Regions from separate parts of the Streptomyces prunicolor genome, predicted to be linked through region 1. Evidence: riboswitches for the same ligand, from Rfam matches in the RefSeq annotation. Region 1 holds a riboswitch; each other region holds the start of a gene.

Evidence for each region. A riboswitch is a leader RNA that binds a small molecule or an ion and turns the genes downstream of it on or off. The one in region 1 is predicted to bind cyclic di-AMP.
Region 2: linked by a shared signal. The riboswitch ahead of OG588_RS19945 (transglycosylase family protein) and the one ahead of OG588_RS42935 (peptidoglycan DD-metalloendopeptidase family protein) in region 1 are both predicted to bind cyclic di-AMP.
Region 3: linked by a shared signal. The riboswitch ahead of OG588_RS01345 (NlpC/P60 family protein) and the one ahead of OG588_RS42935 (peptidoglycan DD-metalloendopeptidase family protein) in region 1 are both predicted to bind cyclic di-AMP.
Region 4: linked by a shared signal. The riboswitch ahead of OG588_RS37165 (M23 family metallopeptidase) and the one ahead of OG588_RS42935 (peptidoglycan DD-metalloendopeptidase family protein) in region 1 are both predicted to bind cyclic di-AMP.

Annotation. Positions count from the first base shown of each region.
Region 1 covers NZ_CP108676.1:9,469,124-9,473,274, forward strand. The annotation lists gene OG588_RS42930 (alpha-galactosidase) at 1-1,910, shown strand, start outside; cyclic di-AMP (ydaO/yuaA leader) riboswitch at 2,213-2,375, shown strand; gene OG588_RS42935 (peptidoglycan DD-metalloendopeptidase family protein) at 2,380-3,321, shown strand; gene OG588_RS42940 (SGNH/GDSL hydrolase family protein) at 3,517-4,151, shown strand, end outside.
Region 2 covers NZ_CP108676.1:4,429,056-4,433,206, reverse strand. The annotation lists gene OG588_RS19955 (cytochrome P450) at 1-914, shown strand, start outside; gene OG588_RS19950 (transglycosylase family protein) at 1,141-2,139, shown strand; cyclic di-AMP (ydaO/yuaA leader) riboswitch at 2,333-2,513, shown strand; gene OG588_RS19945 (transglycosylase family protein) at 2,523-3,218, shown strand; gene eno (phosphopyruvate hydratase) at 3,550-4,151, shown strand, end outside.
Region 3 covers NZ_CP108676.1:310,598-314,748, forward strand. The annotation lists gene OG588_RS01340 (DUF1996 domain-containing protein) at 1-1,817, opposite strand, end outside; cyclic di-AMP (ydaO/yuaA leader) riboswitch at 2,152-2,325, shown strand; gene OG588_RS01345 (NlpC/P60 family protein) at 2,334-3,980, shown strand.
Region 4 covers NZ_CP108676.1:8,091,150-8,095,300, forward strand. The annotation lists gene OG588_RS37155 (M16 family metallopeptidase) at 1-29, shown strand, start outside; gene OG588_RS37160 (pitrilysin family protein) at 26-1,414, shown strand; cyclic di-AMP (ydaO/yuaA leader) riboswitch at 1,631-1,790, shown strand; gene OG588_RS37165 (M23 family metallopeptidase) at 1,804-2,559, shown strand; gene OG588_RS37170 (GntR family transcriptional regulator) at 2,748-3,452, shown strand; gene OG588_RS37175 (HPr family phosphocarrier protein) at 3,674-3,955, opposite strand; gene OG588_RS37180 (GNAT family N-acetyltransferase) at 4,144-4,151, shown strand, end outside.

The DNA of each region.
Region 1 (4,151 bases):
GCTCCTCCTTCGAGTCCCCGCTCGACGGACGCGAGGAGTACCCCGTCGAGGGCGGCCCCCGCTTCGCACGCCCAGCCCTGTCCGTGCGCACGCCCGAGCGTCGCGGCACGGAGTGGACCTTCGAGCGGTACGACACCGAGGGCGACGAACTGCGGCTCCGGTTCCGGGACACCGGCCTCGCGATCACGTTGCACTACCGGACGCGCGGCGACGTCGTAGAGCGCTGGACGACCCTCGACAACGAGGGGGACGAGGCGCTGGAGCTGCTGCGCGCCGACTCCGCCGTGTGGACGTTGCCCGAGCGGGAGGGGTGGCGGCTGTCGCAGTTGCACGGGCGGTGGGCCGCCGAGTCGCGGCTGGTGCGTTCCGACCTCACCTACGGTGAGAAGGTCATCGGCAGCCGGCGCGGACACACCGGGCACCAGCATCTGCCCTGGGTCGCGCTCGACCTCGACGCCACCGAGGAGCGCGGCGAGGTCTACGGCTGCGCCCTCGGCTGGTCGGGGTCCTGGCGGATCGCCGTGGCCCAACTCCCGGACGCGCGCGTGCAGATCGGCGGCGGCGCCGGGTACGACGACTCCGGGCTGCTCCTCCTGGCGCCGGGGGAGTCCTTCACGACCCCCGTCTTCGCCGGACTGTGGAGCGACGCCGGCTTCGGCGGCGCCAGCCGCACCTGGCACGACTACCAGCGGACGTATGTCATCCCGGACGCGGACCAGGACCGGCCGGTGCTCTACAACTCCTGGGAGGCCACGCAGTTCGACATCTCCGAGGAGCAGCAGGGCGTGCTCGCGCGGCGCGCGGCGGCGGCCGGGGTCGAGCTGTTCGTGGTCGACGACGGCTGGTTCGGGAAGCGCACCAGCGACCGCGCCGGACTGGGCGACTGGACCCCGAACCCGGACCGCTTCCCCGGCGGCCTCAAGCCGCTCGCCGACTACGTGCACGCGCTCGGCATGCAGTTCGGTATCTGGGTCGAGCCCGAAATGGTCAATCCGGACAGCGATCTGTACCGCGCGCATCCCGACTGGGTGCAGTTCCAACCCGGACGAAAGCGGACGGAGTTCCGCAATCAGCTCGTGCTGAACCTGGCTCGCGAGGATGTCCAGGAATACCTCTGGGAGCGGCTCGACACGCTCCTCACGAGCGCCCCCATCGACTACGTGAAGTGGGACTTCAACCGCTGCTTCACGGATGCCGGCTGGCCCGGTGACGCCTATCCGCAGCGCCTCTGGGTCGACCATGTGCGCGCCCTGTACGCCCTGTTCGACCGGTTGCGGGCGGCCCACCCGGGCGTCGCCTTCGAGTCCTGCTCCGGTGGTGGCGGCCGGATCGACCTCGGCATCATGAGCCGTACGGACCAGGTGTGGACCTCGGACAACACCGACCCGCTCGACCGGCTCGCCATCCAGCACGGCTTCAGCCAGATCCACCCCGCGCGCGTGATGGCCGCCTGGGTCACCGACAGCCCGAACACTCAGCTCAACGACCGGGTCAGCAGCCTGCGTTTCCGGTTCGTGAGCGCCATGGCCGGGGTGCTCGGGGTGGGCGGCGACCTCTCGGAGTGGACCGAGGAGGAGCTCGCCGAGGCCCGCCGTTGGGTGGACCTCTACAAGGAGATCAGGCCTCTCGTGCAGCACGGCGACCTCCACCGGCTGCGCCCGCCGAGCGGCGGACTCAGTGCCGTGCAGTACGTGCGCGGCGACGAGACCGTCGTCCTCGCCCTGCTCCAGGCGCAGCACTACGGTGAGCCGCTGCCGGCGCTGCGGCTGCGCGGGCTCGACCCGACAGCTTCGTACGAATGCCTCGAAACGGGTGAAGTACACCGGGGGGCCGTGCTGTTGCACCACGGGTTGCGCACCGGGCTGCGCGGTGACCTTGATGCGACGGTTCTCCGGCTGCGTCGCATCTGAGCGCTCTGTCCTAATTGCAGCCTTCGTTCCAACTCGCTCTGGAATAAGGGGACCTGAGGGGCGTGTACGTGAGCAGCGTCATATTCGTGACCGTGGGTCGTTGGTCATGTTCACGTAATTGACGTGCTTTTGCAGGGGAATTGAGGAGTCGAGGCCCGGGGAATTCACGGAGGGTGACTGTGAATTCCCACAGGCAATCACAAGAAACGCAAATCCGTGGAACCTCCTGCTTGTCCCTTTGCGTCTTCCTCGCTTACGTTCGCCACCAATCCGGACGGACGCCCAATCCTGCCGCCGACCGGACTCCGTACTCACCCACCCGTACGCGGCAGGAGCGGGGGACCCACAGGTAAGACGCCTGTTCCGGTCTCCGGAACGGGCTTGGGGTTAAGTCGCGACCAGCGCGCGGCCGGGCATCTCCAGCTCGCACCCGACAGCTCACCTCGCAGGCGCCGGAGAGGAATTCGTCATGCCCGCGAAGGGTAAGCACCGCCGCCCGAAGGCCCAGCGCCTCACCCGCTCGATAGCCGTAGCCGGAACCGGCGGTGCCGCGCTCGCCCTTCCGCTCGTGGGGGCTGCAGGCGCTCATGCCGCCCCTTCGACTTCCGCTCCGGAAAAGGCAGTTCAGTCCGTTCCGGCGGTTGAGAAGGCGGCGACGGAGAAGGCGGCGACCGCGAAAACCGCGGGCGTCAAGACGTATTCGGTGAAGGCGGGCGACTGGCTCGCGAAGATCGCCGAGGAGCAGGATGTCACCGGCGGTTGGAAGAAGATCTACCAGGACAACCGCGAGGTCATCGGTGGGGACCCGTCGCTGATCCACCCGGGCCTGAAGCTCTCCCTCGGCAAGAAGGCCTCGACGGGCGGGACGGACACCGGCACTTCGTCCAAGTCGTCCGGTACTTCGTCTTCTTCGTCCTCGTCGTCCTCTGCTTCTTCTTCTTCTTCTTCTTCGTCGAAGAGCAGCTCGGCCGCGCAGAGCGACAACAGCACCAGTACCTCCACCGGTTACACGCTCCCTGTGACCGGCGGCACCATCGGCACCGGCTATCACGTCGCGGGCAGCATGTGGTCCAGCGGCTATCACACCGGCGTCGACTTCGTCGTCCCGACCGGTACCACCGTCAAGGCGGTCGCCGCGGGCACGGTCGTCTCGGCGGCCTACGACGGCGCCTACGGCAACGAGGTCGTCATCCGGCACGCGGACGGCGAGTACTCGCAGTACGCCCACATGTCGCAGCTGTCGGTCTCGGCCGGCCAGACGGTGACCGAGGGCCAGCAGATCGGCCTCTCCGGCGCGACCGGCAACGTGACCGGCCCGCACCTGCACTTCGAGATCCGGACCACGCCGTACTACGGCTCGGACGTGGACCCGGTCGCCTACCTGCGCTCGCACGGCGTCACCGTCGGCTGACACCGGAGCCCGGAGCCTGGCGCCGGGCAGTTCCGGGGTCAACGCCCCTGATCAGAGGGTTATTCCGACTTTGGACAACCCTTTACAAGTGGCTTATATCACCGCCCGTCAACCCCTAAATACGATCGCGTAGGTCACAGCTCAGGGTGAATTATGGTTGCCGTGGCTAACGATTCGAAGAGTGACAACAGATCAGTGATCGGGTCGTACGTGGCGGTGGGGGACAGCTTCACCGAGGGCGTCGGCGATCCTGGGCCCGACGGGGCGATGGTCGGCTGGGCCGACCGGTTCGCGGTACTGCTCGCGGACCGGCGGCCCGAGGGCGACTTCGAGTACGCCAATCTCGCGGTGCGCGGGAAGCTGCTCGACCAGATCGTGGCCGACCAGCTCACCCGGGCCAAGGAGATCGGGCCCGACCTGGTCACCCTGGCCGCGGGCGGCAACGACATCATCCGTCCGGGCACCGACCCCGACGAGGTCGCCGAGCGCTTCGAACGCGCGGTCGCCGACCTCACCGCCGCCGTCGGCACCGTCATGGTGACGACCGGCTTCGACACCCGCGGCGTGCCCGTGCTCAAGCATCTGCGCGGCAAGATCGCCACCTACAACGGACATGTGCGGGCCATCGCCGACCGCTACGGCTGTCCGGTGCTCGACCTGTGGTCCCTCAAGACGGTCCAGGACCGGCGGGCCTGGGACGGCGACCGGCTCCACCTCTCTCCCGAGGGGCACACGCGCGTGGCACTCCGCGCCGGCCAGGTCCTCGGCGTCGAGGTCCCGGCCGACCCGGACCAGCCCTGGCCCCCGCTGCCGCCGCGCGGCACGCTCGA
Region 2 (4,151 bases), 5.0 Mb from region 1:
CCGCCGACCTCATCCACGACTTCGCCTTCCCGCTCCCCATCTACGCCATCTGCGACCTCCTCGGCGTCCCCCGCGAGGACCAGGACGACTTCCGGGACTGGGCGGGCATGATGATCCGTCACGGGGGCGGGCCGCGCGGCGGAGTCGCCCGGTCCGTCAAGAAGATGCGGAGCTATCTCGCCGACCTCATCCACCGCAAGCGCGAGGCCCTCTCCGACACCCCCACCCCGCACCCCGACGGGAACCTCCCCGGCACCCCCGGCAGGAACCCCTCCGGCACCCCCACCCCTCCCCCCGGCGAAGACCTCCTCTCCGGCCTCATCCGCGCCTCCGACCACGGCGAGCACCTCACCGAGAACGAGGCCGCGGCGATGGCCTTCATCCTGCTGTTCGCCGGGTTCGAGACGACCGTCAATCTCATCGGCAACGGGACCTACGCCCTCCTCACCCACCCCGAGCAGCGCGCCCGCCTGGAGAAGTCCCTGGCCGCGGGGGAGCGCGACCTCCTCGAAACCGGCGTAGAGGAACTCCTGCGCTACGACGGCCCGGTGGAGCTCGCCACCTGGCGCTTCGCCACCCGCCCCCTCACCCTCGGCGGGCAGGACATCGCAGCCGGCGACCCCGTGCTGGTCGTACTGGCCGCAGCGGACCGCGATCCGGAACGGTTCGCCGATCCCGACGTCCTCGATCTCGGGCGGCGTGACAATCAACACCTCGGCTACGGCCACGGCATCCACTACTGCCTCGGCGCCCCGCTCGCCCGCCTGGAGGGCCAGACCGCGCTCGCCACGCTCCTCACCCGCCTGCCCGACCTGCAACTTGCCGGAGATCCGGCCGACTTGCGCTGGCGCGGTGGCCTCATCATGCGCGGACTGCGCACCCTGCCCGTGGAGTTCACCCCGGAGCGACGCTGAACGGGCGGTCAGACCCCGTAGACGCACGGCCGCCGAACAGGCAATCCGACCCCCTAAACCTGAAAGTGACAGTTCCTCAACTCTGTGATCTTCACGTGATCTCCGTGGCATTAACTTGTGACAAGTGATCGACTGTGGATACGTTCACCTACCAGCGCGGCGACCCGCACCACCCCCCACCCCCTTCCGCCGCGCGCTCCCCCGCTGTCACGCGAAAGGCCTCCGCATGCTCTCCGGGAACGGTCGTCACCGTCGCCCCCGTCAGGCTCCGGCAATCCTCGTCGCGGCCGGCGTGACCGGCTCCGCCATCGCCATCCCCCTCCTCGGCGCCGCCGCCGCGAACGCCGCCGACGGCACCACCTGGGACAAGGTGGCCAACTGCGAGAGCGGTGGCTCCTGGAGCGAGAACAGCGGCAACGGCCAGTACGGCGGCCTGCAGCTGTCCGAGGACGAGTGGGACAAGTACGGCGGCCTCGACTACGCCCCGACCGCCGACCTGGCCAGCCGCTCCCAGCAGATAGCCGTCGCCGAGAAGATCCTCGACGACAAGGGCACCTCCCCTTGGCTGACCTGCGCGCTGGTCTCCGGCCTCACCACGACCTCGGGTTCGACGAACGTCGACACGGGCGTCGCGAGCGACTCACCCTCGGGCACCCCGACGGACTCTTCCGACTCCGGCTCCGGCTCCGACTCCTCGGGCTCTTCCGACTCGTCTGGATCGTCCGCTTCTTCCGGGTTGTCCAACTCTGGTACCACGGACTCGAATTCGTCCGACTCCTCCGACGGCGACTCGTCGAGCAGTCCCTCGCCCTCCGCGTCGGACAACTCTTCCAAGTCCGACAAGTCCACCACTCCTTCCGCGAGCGACGACTCGGTCGCCGCCTCCCCGAAACTCGACGAATCGGACAACTCGGCCCAGGCGGTGGGCAAGTGGAGCCTCGTCGACACGGGTGCGCTCAGCGATTCCGGCGATCAGCAGGGTGAGCAGCAGAGCACTCAGCAGAGTGCCGGCAAGCACCGCGGCGCCAGTGCCGAGGAGAGCGTGTCGCCGCAGACCTACACCGTCCGCGCCGGCGACTCCCTCGCGTCCATCGCCGACTCCCTTGGCTACGACGGCGGATGGCGCGCGCTCTACGCCGAGAACAAAAAGGTGATAGGCGCCGATCCGACCCAGATCGCCGCCGGTCAGACCTTGGACGTCGGTACGGAAGCGGACGAAAAGTAGCAAGCCAGCGGCGGGAGTTCGCGTCACGCTTCGCGTCGAATGTCCGGTTTGATCAAAGTGTGGGATGAGTCTCAGAAGCCCTGATCGTCTTTGGAATTCCGTGGATTCCGTGTCTACGGTCAAGGCCGCTCGTCACCACGAGCCCCGGTTGCCGCACACGCCGAGTCCTGCCAGCGGCCTCCGGGAACAGTCGTCGCGTCAAGCGCCGTAGGCAGGAGCGGGGGACCCAAGGTAAGCGCCGGGCCCGGGAGTTGAGAGACGACCGGAACCGGCTTGGGGTTAAGTCGTGCTCGTACGAGACGTACGAGCACGGCCGGGCAACTCACACGGCCCGAACCCGACAGCTCACCTCGTAGGCGTCGGTGAGGGGATTGGGATTTTCCATGCTGTTTTCCAGCAAGGGCAAGCACCGCCGTCCGTCCAAGGCCACCCGCGTCGCCACGCTCGCCGGTGTAACCGGTGTCGCGATCGCCGCTCCGCTGATGGCCACTGGCAGCGCCTCCGCCGCCACCGCCTCCGAGTGGGACACGGTCGCCAGCTGCGAGTCCGGCGGCAACTGGTCCATCAACACCGGTAACGGCTACTACGGCGGCCTGCAGTTCTCCGCCTCGACGTGGGCCGCGTACGGCGGCACCGCCTACGCCTCCACCGCGAACCAGGCCTCCAAGTCCCAGCAGATAGCCGTCGCCGAGAAGGTTCTCGCCGCCCAGGGCAAGGGTGCCTGGCCCACCTGCGGCACCGGCCTCTCCGGCGCCTCCTACTCCGGCGGCAGCTCCAGCTCGTCGAGCGGCTCGAACAGCTCCAGCTCCTCCAAGAGCACCACCGAGCGTTCCACGGGCGACACCACCGCCTCCCGCTCCGCCGAGCGCCCGGCCGCCAAGAAGACCGTCTCCACCCCGACCGGCAAGAAGGTCAAGAAGGGCGACGGCGAGTACAAGGTCGTCAAGGGCGACACCCTCAGCTCCATCGCCGAGAAGCACAAGGTGAAGGGCGGCTGGCAGCAGCTGTTCAAGCTGAACAAGGACATCATCGACGACGCCGACTTCATCTTCCCGGGCCAGCAGCTCCACCTGAAGTGACGTCGCGAAACCGATCCCGAGTGACATATCGGGCTCGTAGCTGAACCACAGCGCCCTCACATCCGTGGTGTCCATCATGGAGACCTCGTGAGGGTCACCCCCGTCCCCCACGGGCTCCCCGCTCCGGTGCGTGTTCCCCCGTACGCACCGGGGCGGGGCTTTTTGTGTCTCCGTGTTCTTCCCCGGGACTCTTTGTTCCGTTCGGAAACAATTTACTCTCGGTTCTGTCCATCAGGCGGCCGACCGGATGGCCAATCGGCCTGAGCCGGTTAGGCTCGTCTCGCAGAGCCGCTGCGGTGTTGCCGCAGTCGCGTCAGATCCCAAGAAGGAGATGCTCGTGCCGTCCATCGACGTCGTCGTAGCCCGGGAAATCCTGGACTCCCGAGGCAACCCCACGGTCGAGGTCGAGGTCGGCCTCGACGACGGCAGCTCGGGTCGTGCCGCCGTTCCGTCCGGCGCCTCCACGGGTGCCTTCGAGGCCATCGAGCTGCGCGACGGTGACCCCAACCGCTACGGCGGCAAGGGCGTAGAGAAGGCCGTCCTCGCCGTCATGGACCAGATCGGCCCGGAGCTGGTCGGCTACGACGCCACCGAGCAGCGCCTGATCGACCAGGCGATGTTCGACCTGGACGCCACCGACAACAAGGGCGCGCTCGGCGCCAACGCCATCCTCGGCGTCTCCCTCGCCGTCGCCCACGCCGCCGCCGAGGCCAGCGACCTCCCGCTCTTCCGCTACCTGGGCGGTCCGAACGCGCACCTGCTGCCCGTCCCGATGATGAACATCCTGAACGGCGGCTCGCACGCCGACTCGAACGTGGACATCCAGGAGTTCATGATCGCCCCGATCGGCGCGGAGTCCTTCTCCGAGGCGCTGCGCTGGGGCGCCGAGGTCTACCACACCCTCAAGAAGGTGCTGAAGACCAAGGGCCTGTC
Region 3 (4,151 bases), 9.2 Mb from region 1:
TCGGTCGACTTGGACCCCTCGGTCTTCGTGTCGGCCTTGGGGACCGAGACCGCGGTCGTCAGGTCACCGGGGTCGGTGGTCTGGGTGTCCGTGGGCTCGGGGGCGTTGGTCTCGGTGTCCGGGGCGCTCGTCGCGGGATCCGCGGTGGGCTGGTCGGCGTTGTCACCATTCCCGGCGTTGCCGCCGTTGCCGCCGTTCCCCTCATTGCCGCCGTTCCCGCTGGGCGCGTCGGACGCGGAGCCGGAGGGCGCCGCCGTAGCGGTGTCGGTGGCCGTCGGGGACGCCTCCGGGTCACCCGAGCCGCCGCCCGAACCCGAGCCGCCGCCCGAACCGCCGCCGGTACCGGGGTCGTCGTCCGTCCCGGCGCCGCACTTCTTGCCGTCGTTGATGCAGTTGACCATGTCCTTCATCAGGCCCTCGTCGAAGACGTTGATGAAGTCGCCGTGGTCCGTGACGGGCTTGTGCTGCTGCTCGGGGAAGGAGTCCACCGCGAACAGCGGGGTCGTCTTGCCACCGTCCTGGAGGCTCGGCGCGTTCACGTCGTAGACGATCCGCTGCACCAGCTGCGGAATGGCCTCGAAGCCCGCCGGGCAGGAGCCGTCGGCGGCCTCGAAGGCCACGTGGGTGCGGTGGTTGGCGCTGTCGATGTTGCGGCCGTCCCAGCAGCTCTGGAACTTGAAGGTGCGCACCACGTCGCTGCCCGCGGGGCACAGCGGGTACTTGTCCTTGAGCTGCCGGTCCTCGAACCCGGTGCAGCTCCAGGAGGCGTTGGCGTTGGCCGGGCCGTTCACGAAGGCCTTGGCGTCGCCGGTGATGATGCGCAGGAGGCGCGGCATCGCGACGACCTTGCTCTTCGGGTTGCCCACGAACGTCAGCGTGGCCGCCTTCGCGGTGACGATCTGACCGGAGTTGCCCTCGGTACCGCCGCCGGGCTTGTCGGCGTCCTGCTCCTGCTTGCCGTTCTGCAGGCGCAACACGGGCCAGTAGTAAGTGGACTTGTCGCCCGGGTTCTCACAACTCGTGTCGGCCTTCGCCAGGTCGTCGTCGCTCGCGAAGGCGTTGTTCGACTGGTTGCCGATGTAGTCGTGGAAGTGGTGGGCGCCGTTGGTGACTCCGGGCGCGACGATCACGTTGTCCGAGTTGAACAGGCCGTTCTCGTTGACACCGCACGCGGTGACGAACGTGCCGCGGGAGGCGTCGGCCTGGTCCTGCGGGGTGTTCACGTTGGGCTGTACGGAGGTGATGTCCGCGTAGTCCGAGGCGACGGGCCCGTTGCTGGACTGCTGGTTGCCCTGCTGGTCCTGGCCGTCGCCCTGCTGCTGGTCCTGGCCGGTCGGGTCGGCGCTACCGCTCTGGTCGTCGCCCCCGCTGCCGTTCTCGTCGCCGTTCGTGGGGGCGATCAGGGTGCAGCCCGCGAGGGCGTCGAGGCCTTCCGGGCGGTCCCCGACACGCGCGATGGCGTCGCCGATCCGTCCGATGGTCGCGGCGCGCTTCTCCTTCAACGGATTCATGATCGCGTTGTCGGCGAAGGAGGCGTCCTGGCGGATGGACTCCGTCGAGTCCTTCAGTTTCTGGTAGGCCTCGGTTATCTGCTGGTCCAGAAGCGCGAGTTGGGTGTCGACCTCGGTCTTCGCCTCGTCGGGGACCGTTGTCAACTGGGTGCCGATGTCCGGGCAGTCGATCGTGGCGCCGTCCGAGGCCGCATCCGGAGACCCTTGTTGGGCAGAATCACCGCCCCAACCACCTTCGGACGCCGACGCGTAGACGTTCGCCGCCACCAGTCCTCCGCCGCCCAGCATCAGGGCGACTGCTGCCATCGTCGCGCGTCGTGCGCCTGTGGGGCGTCTGCGCGTGTTGCGTGCCAAGGAAGTTGCTCCTACACGTATCGGTCGGCCCGGATCGTCCCGGCATGGAAATCCCCCGTTCCAATACGGAGCCGGACGCCGGTGTGTTCAACCGTCCCAAAAATTCATAGCGACCTCATATGGATCACCCGGCCCGGCGGACCCATGAGCCCGCGACACGTTTGGGAGAGGTAAAGGTCACAAAAACGTATCGGACATATCGCGCTTCAACCTTCACACGAGGCACACACGTTGGCTAAGTTGGCGCTCAGACCGTACGACCTACTCCGGCGATCAGCGCCGGGCCGCACGGTTTGCGCCGAATCCGGTCTGTCGCTCGCGACAGCCGGAACCGGGGACCCAACCGACTTGGGGTGAATCGGCCCAACTGCCCATCCGGGCAAGGGTCGTAGGGCAATCCTTCCGTGATCGGCCGCCCGAACCCGACAGCTAACTCGGTAGGCGCGATACGGAAGGAGCACGTCTGCCATGCCGGCAGAACGAAGTACGCGCACCGGAGGCAGTGGCCCCACCGTGGACGACCGACCCAGCCGTGACGAAGTGCAGCGGCGGATCAACTCCCTTTACGACAGGGCCGAGACGGCCACCGGAAACTACAACGCCACGCGCAAGATGTCCGGCGCTCCACGCCAGCGTGTCGAGCCCCGTCCCAGCGCGTCGCGTCCTTCCGACCCCGCTCAGGACGCCGTCACCCGGCAGTTGTTCGACCGCGCCCGCGCTCAACTGGGCCCGACCGTACCGGCGGCCCTACCGCCCCGCAGGACTCCCGCCCGTCCGGCCGCAGCCCGGCCCGAGCGGTCCGAACGGCGCCCCGAGCCCGAAGGCGGCGCCCGAGCACTTGAGGCGCAGTCCGGCCGCGCCGTGGCCGAACTGACCGCGGGGACCGGAGTGCCGGGGCCCGCCGCCCCTCAACTCGCGGCGCCTGTCGCCGAGTTGACAGCCGGACCCGTCGCCGCACTGCCGCCCGCCGCGCCGCAAGCCCCCCAGATGCCTCAGATCGCCGCGGTGCAGGCATCTCAGGCACCACAAATGCAGCAGATGGCCCAGATGCCCCAGGCGACCGTCCTCGACCTGCCGCCCGTGCCGTCCATCGAGGTGCCGCCCACGCCCGTCATGGAGGCACAGCAGTTCGCCGTCGCGACTGCCCCGGCACCGGCCTTCGACCCACTCACCGCGGATCTGAACCTGCTCCCGTACATCGCCGCTCCGCGCGCCGAACAGGCCCCGGCGAGTGCCACCTGGCCGCCCGCGCAGACCAACTGGCCCACAGCGGAGACGACTTGGTCGACCGGGGCGATGCCCATGGTCCCCGAACAGCAGACGTGGTCGACCGGGCAGCTGCCCGTCATGCCCGAGCAGCAGGCCTGGGGCACGGGGCAGCTGCCCATCGTGCCCGAACAACAAGCCTGGGCCACAGGCCAGATGCCGGTCGTGCCCCAGCAACAGGCCTGGGAAACAGGGCAGCTGCCCGTCCTCCCCGAGCAACAGGTCTGGGCCACAGGCCAGATGCCCATGGTGACCGAGCAGCGCACCTCGTACCTCACGCCTCAACCGGACTGGCGTCCGCCGCAGCAGGAGTGGCAGCCGACCCCACCCGCCGCCGAGGTCTCCTTCGCCGCGGCCCCGGTCGTCGCTCCCGAGTTCACCCTGCCCACGGCTCCGACGATGGCCCCGGAGATCATTCTTCCTCCGGCCCCGACCATCAGCCCGGCGCCCGCCGCGGCCGTACCCGCCGCACTGCAGGACCCCACCACGCTCAGCAAGACCAGCACCGCGCTCGCCTTCGCCCGCGCACAGATCGGCAGGCCGTGTCTGTGGGGCGCGGCGGGACCGGACGCGTACGACTGCTCCAGCCTCACCCAGGCCGCCTGGAAGGCCGCGGGCGTCCTCCTCCCGCGCACCGCCCAGGAACAGTCCGGCGCCGGCGCGCTCGTCCCGCTCGCGGACATCCGCGCGGGCGACCTGATCTTCTTCTACGACAGCATCGACCACGTCGGCCTCTACACCGGCAACGGCCTGATGATCCACGCGCCGAGCCCGGGTACGCCGATACGCGAGGAGTCGATCTTCTACGCCGGTGCCGCCGCCATCCGGGGCGCCGTACGGCCCGCCTGATCCGATCGGGGCCGGGCATTTCCCGGCCCTGACCGCACACCCCGCGACACTCCCGGCCAACCGCGTCATGGACCCGTACGAGTGGTGCATCCTGGGACACGGTCGTAGCGTCGACAGAGACACGACGACCGTGCCCCGGCAGGCGGGCCCACCGCTGGTGCGGGGTGACGA
Region 4 (4,151 bases), 1.4 Mb from region 1:
GCGACGAGAACGAGGAGGCGGCCAAGTGACCGAGCTCGCCACGATGGAATTCCACCCGCAGCCCCAGGCCGGCGAGGCCAGGCCGTGGGCCTTCCCGGCCCCGGAGCGCGGGACGCTCGGCAACGGCCTGACCGTGCTGCGCTGCCACCGCCCCGGCCAGCAGGTCGTCGCCGTCGAGGTGCTCCTGGACGCACCCCTGGAGGCCGAACCGGCCGGCCTGGACGGTGTCGCCACGATCACCGCGCGGGCCTTCTCCGAGGGCACCGACAAGCACTCCGCCGAGGAGTTCGCCGCCGAGCTGGAGCGCTCCGGCGCCACCCTCGACGCGCACGCCGACCACCCCGGACTGCGCCTGAGCCTGGAGGTACCGGCCTCACGGCTGGCCAAGGGCCTCGGCCTGCTGTCCGACGCGCTGCGGGCGCCCGCCTTCGCGGACAGCGAGGTCGAGCGGCTGGTCCGTAACCGCCTCGACGAGATCCCGCACGAGACGGCCAACCCGTCCCGCCGCGCGGCCAAGGAGCTCTCCAAGGAGCTGTTCCCGGTGACCTCGCGCATGTCGCGTCCGCGCCAGGGCACCGAGGAGACCGTCCAGAAGATCGACTCCGGGGCCGTACGCGCCTTCTACGAGCGGCACGTCCGCCCCGCCACGGCCACCGTCGTGGTCGTCGGCGACCTCACCGGCATCGACCTGGACGCGCTGCTCGCCGACACCCTGGGCTCGTGGACGGGCTCCACCGCACAGCCGCGTCCCGTGCCGCCGGTCACCGCCGACGACACCGGGCGGGTCGTGATCGTGCACCGTCCCGGCGCCGTCCAGACCCAGCTGCTCATCGGCCGGGTCGGATCCGACCGGCACGACCGCGTGTGGCCCGCCCAGGTGCTCGGCACGTACTGCCTCGGCGGCACCCTCACCTCACGCCTGGACCGCGTCCTGCGCGAGGAGAAGGGCTACACCTACGGTGTGCGGGCGTTCGGCCAGGTGCTGCGGTCGGCACCCGACGGCACGGGTGCCTCGATGCTCGCCATCAGCGGCTCCGTGGACACCCCGAACACCGGTCCCGCGCTGGACGACCTGTGGACGGTGCTCCGCAAGCTCGCCGAGGGCGGACTCACCGACGCCGAGCGGGACATCGCCGTACAGAACCTCGTCGGGGTGGCGCCGCTCAAGTACGAGACCGCCGCGGCCGTCGCGAGCACGCTGGCCGACCAGGTCGAGCAGCACCTGCCCGACGACTACCAGGCGACGCTGTACCAGCAGCTCGCCGCGACCGGCACCGTGGAGGCCACCGCGGCGGTCGTGAACGCCTTCCCGGTGGACCGTCTGGTGACGATCCTCGTCGGCGACGCGGAGCAGATCAAGGAGCCCGTGGAGGCTCTCGGTATCGGCGAAGTGACCGTCGTCGCGGCCGAGTAGACGACCAGTAGCGAGCCGAAGAGCGGCACGCGCGCGCGTGGGGGCCCTGGTGACTGAAGAGTCATCAGGGCCTCTTAATGTCCGAATTGGGGGAGAGGTTGCCTGTCTGCCCTGTGGCATGTGCAACAAATTCCGTGATCCGTTTGGGGATTGAAAGTGGCCCCCCTTAGCGTCGGTCCGGCTGTCCGTCAGGCACCGCGCCGCACTCGCGGCACCGGACAGTCATCGCCGAGTCCCCGTACGGCGCGAGCCAGGGGAGCCGGGGACCCACGTCCCTGGGGTGAATCGGACGCCCGCGCGCACAGCGAGGGGGTCCGTAGGAGACCTTCCTGCTCCGAACCCGTCAGCTAACCCGGTAGGCGAGAAGGAAGGAAAGGACCAGCCACTCCATGGCGTTCACCCGCGCCACCGGGAAGCACCGTCGCCCGAGCCGGACCCACCGCACCACCGTTCGTGTCGCGAGTGTCGCGGCCCTCACCACCACCGGCGTCGTCGGCACCCTCGCCGGTGCCCCCGCGTTCGCCGCGGAGCCCGCCCCCGAACAGACCGGCCTCACCCCCGTCGTCGCGATGGGCGATTCCGTGGCCGAGAAGATCGACGCCCAGGCCGTCGCCCAGGAGCAGGCCGCCGCCGAAACCCTGGCCAAGGAGACCGCCCGGGCCAAGGCCGCCGCGCAGGCCAAGGCGGAGCGCGAGGCCGAGGTACGTGCCGCCCGCGCCGCCGAGCGCAAGAGGCTCAACACCTTCGTCGCACCGGTCACCGGCTCGTACGTCTCCACCGGCTACAAGACCGGCGGTTCCCTCTGGTCCTCCGGTGTCCACACCGGCATCGACTTCCACGCCTCGACCGGCACCTCCGTGCACGCGGTCGGCTCCGGCACCGTCGTCGAGGCCGGCTGGGGAGGCTCGTACGGCAATGAGGTCGTGATCAAGATGGCCGACGGCATGTACACCATGTACGGCCACCTGTCGTCCATCGGAGTCTCCGTCGGCCAGACGGTCACCCCGGGCCAGCAGATAGGCCTCTCCGGGGCGACCGGCAACGTCACCGGACCGCACCTCCACTTCGAGGCCCGCACGACCGCCGAGTACGGCTCGGACGTCGACCCCGTCGCCTACCTCCGCAAGCACGGCGTGAACGTCTGACGACTCACCGCCGCACTTCCCGAAGCCCTGGCCCATCCGGCCGGGGCTTTCGGCCTTTCCAGGGCCCATCTGTCCAAAAAATATGCATGGATTCCGGTCCGCCATCGGAAATTCCCGCTGATTGCAATAGAGTCACGGAACACACGTCAATCGTCGACGTTTCACGGGGATTAAGGCGGAGGTCGGACATGCGTATTCCGGCGCACTCGGTATGCACGGCGATCCGGGACGACATCGTCGCCGGTGTCTACGAGCGCGGCAGCCGGCTCACGGAGGAACTCCTCGCGCGCCGGTACGGCGTCTCGCGCGTCCCCGTCCGGGAGGCCCTGCGCACGCTGGAGGCCGAGGGGTTCGTGGTGACCCGGCGGCACGCGGGCGCGTGCGTCGCGGAACCGACCGAGCAGGAGGCCGCCGACCTGCTGGAGATGCGGATGCTGCTGGAGCCGCTCGGCGCCTCGCGGGCCGCCCAGCGGCGCACCGAGGCTCACCTGAAGGTGCTGCGCGGCCTCGTCAGGCTGGGCCAGGAGCGCGCCAGGAGGGGCAACAGCGAGGATCTGCGCTCCCTGGGCAGCTGGTTCCACGAGACGCTGGCCCAGGCCTCCGGGAGCCCCGCGCTGACCTCGATGCTGACCCAGCTGCGGCACAAGATCGCCTGGATGTACGCGGTGGACGTACCGGCCAACCCCGTGGAGTCCTGGGCCGAGCACGGCGCCATCGTGGACGCGGTGGCGCGCGGCGACAGCGAGCGAGCGCGGGCGATCACCGCCCTGCACACCGAGCGCGCGGGCACCGCGCACCGGCTGCGCTTTCCCGGCGGGGCGAACGGCGCGAACGGCACGGACCGTGTGAGGACTTCGCAACCTCCCGTAAACATGTCCGGCCTGCGGCATTAACACGGGCACCGTATACAAAGAGGAGATAATTCGCGGGGGATTATTTCTGCTGCCCGTAAGTGGAATTGCGAAGGGCTCGCCCGGTAATTCGGACGAGCCCTTCGAGGTTGTGTGCAGTGTTTTGCGGCGAAAAGCACCGCAACCATCAATTGAGGAACCCCTGCGGCGCGCAACCGCCTCCGCGAGAGCGGCGCCGGTCTAGGCGCAAAGAAGGGGATACCTCAGACGGTCTCGGGGAGTTCCTCAAGACCTTCGGCGACCAGCTTCGCCAAGCGGTCGAGGGCCGCGTCCGCGCCCTCGGCGTCCGACGCGAGGACGATCTCCTCGCCGCCCTGGGCGCCCAGGCCCAGAACCGCGAGCATGGAGGCCGCGTTGACGGGGTTGCCGTCGGCCTTGGCGATCGTCACGGGGATACCCGAGGCCGTGGTGGCCCGGACGAAGATGGAGGCGGGGCGGGCGTGAAGGCCCTCCGCCCAGCCGACGTTGACGCGGCGCTCAGCCATGTGATGCTGCCCTTCAGAGTCTCAGGGTTGTCTAGACCAGTTTCCCACACGTGAAGCGAGCCCGGAGCGGCCCTGTGGACCGTCCGGAGCGAGTCGTCGGACCGCGGCCTCGGCCCGACTTCCCCATGCTGCTTTCTCCCCCAGACTGCCTCGCGCCGTTGTCAGACGCGAGCCGTACGCTGGGGCCCATGCAGAC